2 regions of the Arthrobacter sp. CDRTa11 genome follow, and region 2 is predicted to be linked to the other one. Evidence: predicted binding sites of a transcription regulator. Region 2 holds the regulator's gene; the other holds the start of a gene.
What was found. Region 2 encodes LexA, which represses DNA repair genes until DNA is damaged. Its sites were predicted from a motif close to TCGAACANNTGTTCGA; they were not measured.
Positions count from the first base shown of each region.

Region 1: the regulator LexA is predicted to act here: its motif matches at 2,094-2,109, upstream of F8G81_RS22900 (shikimate dehydrogenase).

Region 1 covers NZ_CP044532.1:5,019,702-5,023,105, forward strand. The annotation lists gene F8G81_RS22895 (bifunctional sugar phosphate isomerase/epimerase/4-hydroxyphenylpyruvate dioxygenase family protein) at 1-1,115, opposite strand, end outside; gene F8G81_RS22900 (shikimate dehydrogenase) at 1,115-1,996, opposite strand; gene F8G81_RS22905 (IclR family transcriptional regulator) at 2,174-2,914, opposite strand; gene F8G81_RS22910 (MFS transporter) at 3,309-3,404, shown strand, end outside.
Region 2 covers NZ_CP044532.1:1,790,392-1,793,795, reverse strand. The annotation lists gene F8G81_RS08155 (histidinol-phosphate transaminase) at 1-675, opposite strand, end outside; gene F8G81_RS08150 (LysM peptidoglycan-binding domain-containing protein) at 787-1,203, opposite strand; gene lexA (transcriptional repressor LexA) at 1,537-2,292, shown strand; gene F8G81_RS08140 (ATP-dependent DNA helicase) at 2,328-3,404, opposite strand, start outside.

The DNA.
Region 1 (3,404 bases), 1.9 Mb from region 2:
TCGACGTCGAACCCCAACGCGGCGATAGCCGGTTCCGAGTGCGCCGCCGCCTGCTCGTTAATGATCACGCGGGCCTGGCCCATGGTCCAGAGCTGGACGTCCTTGGTGCGGTGCCGTCCGTTGAATTCGAAGCCGAGCTGCCCCAGGAGCTTCTCCAGCTGGACGGTGTCCTCGGCCTTGACCTCGGCGAAGTTGAATCCGGCCGGTTCGCTCACCTTGGGCAGCGTGGCCAGTTCCATGGGATAACGACGGCGGGAGCCAGGAGCACTGCCCGCCGCGCCTTCGGCGGAGGTGCCGGCAAGCCACGTGGCGCTCTGCTCCTCCAGCCAGATCAGCGAGCGCATGGCGTCCACGGCTGTGCGGTCAACGCTGGACTGGCGGAAGACGTCGTTAAAGACTTCCAGGGAAACCGGGCCCGCGTACCCGGCACGGACCACGTGGCCCATGAACTTGGCGAGCTCGAACTGGCCTTCACCGGGGAACACGCGGTAGTGCCGGCTCCAGGAAAGCACGTCCAGGGACAGCTTGGGGGCATCGGCCACCTGAACGAAGAAAATCTTCTCGGGGTTGAAGGCCTCGATGGGAGCGGTGTCCCAGCTGCGGGACAGGATGTGGAAGGAGTCCAGGCACGTGCCCAGGTTGGGGTGGTCCACGGCCTCCACGAGCCGGTGGGCGTGCTCGTAGTCGTTGACGTACTTGCCCCAGGCGAGCGCTTCGTAGGCAACATTGACCCCGTACTCCCCGGCGAGTTCAGCCAGCCGGCCCAGCTGCTCTGCGCGGAGCTCGTCGCTGTCGATGCTGGCGGTGGCCACGTTGGAGCAGACCAGGATAGTGTCCATACCCAGCCTGGACATGAGCCTGAATTTGGCTTCGGCGCGGCGGAGGTTGGCGGCCAGCAGCTCGTCAGGAACGCTGTCGAAGTCCCGGAACGGCTGATAGAGGTCCAGCGTGAGACCAAGGTCCGCTGCCATCTTGTGGATGTCCTCGGGCGGAAGGGAAGACGTGACGAGGTCCTGCTCAAAGACTTCGATCCCGTCGAAGCCGGCGATGGCGCAGGCCTGCATCTTTTCCTTCAGGGTGCCGGAGAGGCAGACGGTGGCAATTCCGGTGCGCATCAGGCGGCCACCTCTTCGGCGGCAACAAGCTCCAGGAAGTGCGAACGCATCCGCCCGGCGTCAGGTTCCAGGCCGGTGAAGATCCGGAAGGCGTCAGCTGCCTGCCCCACGGCCATGCGCCCGCCGTCCAGGACCTCGCAGCCCTTGGCCCGGGCAGCCAGCACCAGCTCCGTGTCGATGGGACGGTAGACGATGTCCGCCACCCAGTGCCGGGGTTCCAGCAGGTCAAGGTCCAGGGGCACTCCCGGGTGGGCTGCCATCCCCACGGGGGTGCAGTGCACCAGGCCGTCGGCCAGCAACATCAGCTGCGGCAGCTCCGCCGTCGTCCGTGCTGTCACGGTGCGGTCGGGGAAGAAGCCGGCCAGCTGGGCGGCGCGGGCCGCGCCCCGGGCAGGGTCCATGTCCACCAGGTCCAGCTGCCGCACTCCGGCGGTGAGCAGGGCATAGGCGACGGCGGAACCGGCGCCGCCTGCTCCGAGCTGGACCACGCGGTCCAGCCCGGCGCCGGGCAGGCCGGAGGCAAGGGCGGCGGCGAAGCCGGAGAAGTCCGTGTTGTGGCCAACGAACCGGCCGTCCTCAATCACCACGGTGTTGACGGCGCCCAGCCTGCGGGCATCCTGGGAAACCTCGTCCAGGTGCTGCAGGACCAGCTGCTTGCATGGGTGGGTGATGTTCAATCCGTTGAAACCCAGGCTGCGGGCGCTCTTCAGCAGGTCACCGACGGATTCTGCCGGCTCCTTGATTTCGAGGAGATCGATGGGCCGGTAAAGGTAGCGCAGGCCCTGCACGTCACCTTCGCGTTCGTGCATGTGGGGAGTGAGTGATGGCATCACGCCATCGCCGACCAGTCCCACAAGGTAGGACTCAGTTCGATTACTCATCCGGGCAGCTCCTTCGATACGGCACCGGGCGGGCAGCGTGGCTCAAGGCGGACGCTACGGACCAGGTAGGGATTACAGTACAGCACTTGTTCACTTCTCGCACGCTTGTTCTACATACGAACAAAGGCTTGTGGCGGCGGTCCGTCGTCGGGCATTCCGGCCTTGCCGAATTGCCGCTCATCTTTGGGGCAACCGGGCCGAGAGCTCAGCTGCCGCATCCTGTAACAGCTGCACGTGGGCGAGCAAGGCACCGAGCTCAAGGCGGAAAACCGGCACGGCGGTGGCCAGGGATGCGAAAGCATGGCCCTGTCCGTTCAGGAGGGGAACAGCCACAGCCCGCATGCCGATTTCATTCTCCTCATCCATGACCGCGTAGCCCTGGCGCCGGACCTGCTCGATTTCGGCACGGAAGGCTGCACGGTCGGTAATGGAATGCTCGGTGAGTGGCTCGAGTTCCAGCTCCTGCAGCAGCTTTTCGCGCTCGGAGTCTTCGGCAAAAGCCACCAGCGCCTTGCCCACAGCGGTGGTATGCAGGGCACCGAGGTGGCCAGGATCGCTGGTAACGCGGAACATCTGCGGGCCGTCCACCTTGTTGACGGTCAGGTGGTGGTGGCCGTCCCTGACACTGAGGATGGTGGCCTCGCCGGTCTGTTCCGTCACGCGGCGCAGGACAGGCAGGGCGGTGCCGGCGAAGCCATGGTGGTTGGACACCCGCTGGCCCAGCTGGAAGATCCGCAGGCCCAGGTGGTAGCGGCGGCCATCCGGTTCATAATCCACAAAACCGTCCCGGGTCAACGAACCCAGCAACCGGTACGTGGTGCTGAAGGGCAGCTCGGCACGGCGCGAGATCTCTGCGGCACTGGCCCCGCGGGGCTCATCCCCCAGGAGCACCAGCAGGCCCAGCGCTTTGCCCACCATGTCTGTCCGGTCTGGCCCCTTGGCTGCCGCTCCCTTGGCGTCAGTGGCTTGGGCGTCAGCGGACTGTGCATCAGCGGACTGTGCGCCGGCGGGTTGCGCGCCAGCGGGCTGGGCATTAGCGGAGGAGCCGTAGGCAGCTGTGGTTTGGTTCACACTCATAAGTCGATGCTCCCACATCGTGGCAACTATTTCTAGATGGTGATTATTTTCTTGACAGGTGACCACCCTCACAGCCATCATTGCTGTATCGCACAAGTAGCTCCCACCATGTGGCTACTAGTCCGGGTCCTTCAGTGGATCCAGCCACACCCCGCACTCGCGCCATCACCCAGGCAGCGGCGGCTGCGACCCTCCAGGTCCATCCCAGACAATGTCGTCACACAAAAGGAACTCCATGAGCCAGACACTTCCGTCCGCGGAGCCGGGCACCGTCGCCCCGGCCGGGACACCGAAGAAGGCCGCCGTCGCCAGCTTCCTGGGCAGCGCCGTC
Region 2 (3,404 bases):
GGTGACAATCAGGCGTTCCCGGCCGGGCAGCAGAGTCAGGGCACTGGGAGTGCCGTCATGGGCAAACTCGTGGTAGGCCTCGTCAACGATCACTATGGTCTGGCTGGCCTCACCCGCGGAGTACACCGCCTCCACGACGTCCAGGCCAAGGCCGGTCCCGGTGGGGTTGTTGGGTGAGCAGAGGAAGACAATGTTCGGCTGGAGTTCCTTGACCTGCAGGGCCGCCGATTCCGCGCTCAGCCCATAACCCTCCGCCCGCTGGCCAACAATGTACTCCGTGTCTGTACCGCTGGCCAGCAGCGGGTACATGGAATACGTGGGCGGGAACCCGAGGGCCTTGCGTCCTGGACCCCCGAAGGCTTGGAGGATCTGCTGGAGCACTTCGTTCGAGCCGTTCGCCGCCCAGATGTTGGTGGGGTTCAGGCCGTGGCCCAGGTATTCAGCCAGAGCTTCCCGGAGTTCGCTGAATTCGCGGTCCGGGTAGCGGTTCAAACCGGCGGCGGCTTCCGTCACGGCCTCGGTGATGGCGGCCTGCACGTCCGCCGGGACACCATGTGTGTTTTCGTTCACGTTCAGCAGGATGGGCACATCCAGCTGCGGGGCACCGTAAGGGGTTAGCCCGCGGAGGTTGCTCCGGAGGGGAAGACGGTTCAGGCGCTCTAGCTGGTCATTCACCTGAACAGTTTAGTGCCCATGCCGGTGCCCGGAAAATGTGACAGCCCGCCAGCCTTCCGCAGTCCAGGGAAGACACTGGCTGATGAGGGGCGGCAGGTTCTGAGGATCCCGCTATTTGGTGGGAACGAACAGCTGCTGCCCCGGCACAACGGTCCCCGCGCTGAGGTTGTTGAGTTGAACGATATCCGCGATCACATCCCGGGGGTCCCGCTCTGGGGCAACTGTGGCCGCGATACCCCACAACGATTCCCCGCCCTGAACGGTAACTGACACCGTGGGTGTCAGGGCAAGGCCGGCAGCGGAGTCTGCCGCCTTCGCCGGGGCGTTAAGGAAGCCCACCAGGGACAGCAGCAACGCAGCCAGGAAAATCAGGGGAATACCGATGAGCACGATCCGCCCCCGGCGCGTGAGCCGGAGCGGCGGCAGGGGCTTCTTACGGGGCTGCGGTTCCGCATCCAGCAGGGACGTGAGCTGCTGGACGGAGACGAACTGCTGATGGCGAGCCTGTGAAGCGGATATAGCTGACATGAAATGAGCCCTCCTGGACCATACTGTGCTGCCCGGAGTGTCCTTTTCCCGCCTGCGGCCCGGATGGCCTTCATCTGAAGATCCGAGTATTCGAATACCGCAGGCAATGAATAGAACACATGTTCGAACTTTGCTTCTTCAGTTTTAGCACTTATCAACGAATATTGTCGAGACTCGCTAGAACAAATGTTTGAAAAAGCGTTGCGGCTGCCCTACGTTTGGATCAAAGAACAACCACTCCTGTAGTTGATCAGCAGGGTCTGACAATCCAGGCCGGAGGTTCCGGCACCCGCGGCCGTGGACACCCGGGGCAACGGAAAGGCATTGGCGAATATGGCAGCACCAGCCGCTGACGGCAGGGCGACCCAGCGGGGTCGGCAGCCCCAGAGGGTCCCGAAGGGGCTTACAGCACGCCAAAAAAAGATCCTGGAAACAATTCAGCGCTCCGTCAATGACAACGGGTATCCGCCATCCATGCGCGAGATCGGCGACACCGTGGGCCTGGCAAGCCTGTCCAGCGTCACGCACCAGTTGTCGCAGCTCGAGAAACTAGGCTACCTGCGGCGCGATCCCAAGCGGCCACGGGCCATGGAAGTCCTGATGCCACTCACTCTGGACGGCGGCACTGGCAAATCGGCAGGATCAGCATCTGCCAAGCCGCCCGTTTTGCGCAGCATTGATGGCGGGGCAGTTTTGGATCTGCCCACGGCCATGGACACCGCCATGGTGCCCCTTGTAGGCCGGATCGCGGCCGGCGGTCCGATTCTTGCGGACCAGGTGGTAGAGGACGTCATGCCGCTGCCGCGCCAGCTGGTGGGACAGGGTGAACTGTTTATGCTGCGGGTTGCCGGGGACTCCATGGTTGACGCGGCGATCTGCGACGGCGACTGGGTAGTTGTCCGGCGCCAGGCCGACGCCGCCAACGGCGATATCGTTGCAGCCCTGCTGGACGACGAAGCCACAGTGAAGACTTTCCGCCAGCGGGACGGCCACACGTGGCTTCTTCCCCAGAACACGCAGTACGAGCCCATTCTCGGAGACCACGCCACCATCATGGGCAAGGTCGTCTCAGTGTTGCGCTCGCTTTAGGCTCCAACCGCTCCAGGTTTTGTCCCGGGCTGCGGTCAGGCCCGTGGGCTTTCCTTGGCCAGTCTTTCAAGGGCGGCGAAAGCTATCTTGCGGTCTGTCGTGGGCCAGAACGGTGGCAGCGCAGCCCGAAGGAAACCGGCATAACGCTCGGTTGCCAGCCTGGAATCGAGCACGGCCACCACACCTTTGTCTCCCGTGGAGCGGATCAACCTGCCGGCCCCCTGGGCGAGGCGGATCGCTGCGTGCGTGGCTGAGACAGCCATAAATCCGTTTCCGCCCGCCTGGGCTACCGCACGTGAACGTGCCGTCATCAGCGGATCGTCCGGCCGCGGGAACGGTATCCGGTCAATGACCACGAGCCGGCAGGATCCGCCCGGGACATCAACTCCCTGCCACAGCGACATCGTGCCGAAGAGGCACGTATCGGGCTCGTCGGCGAACTGCCTAACCAGGGCCGTCATGGTGGAATCACCCTGGCAGAGGATGCTGACGCCGATTCGCGGCCTCATCGCTTCTGCGGCTTCTTCGGCCGCGCGGCGTGATGAGAAGAGGCAGAGGGCGCCGCCGCCGGAAGCGCGGATCAGGGCCTCGAGTTCATCCAGCGCCTCCGGCGCGGCACCCCGGCCCGGTTTGGGCAGGTGCCCGGCAACGTAGAGGATCCCCTGTTTTGGATAATCAAAGGGGGACCCTACGTCCACTCCGGTCCAGCTGGGAGCGCCGTCCCCTATCAGCCCCAATCCCCCGGCCGTCGGCTCGAAGGCGGAGCCGATGGCCAGCGTGGCTGAGGTCAGCACAACCGTATGGCCGGCAAAGAGTCCTTCGCGCAGCTTGCCGGCAACACTGAGCGGGGCAATGTTGACCAAAACGGGTGCGCTTTCATCAGGCTGTGAATAGCCCTGCTGCGGATCAAACGAGCTGGCCCGCGAAAACCACACCACTTCACGGTTGTCCTTGGCCGCAATGAGCCGTTCGCAGAGTTCAAGAATCAGCAGGAGACGGGACCGGGCAAGCTGCCGCCCGCCGTCGGCCGTTGTACTGCTGTCCCCTTTTGAATCCGAGAGGGCTGCCCGGCAGGCCTCACGAAGCTGGTCAACGCAGTCCAGCTGTTCATC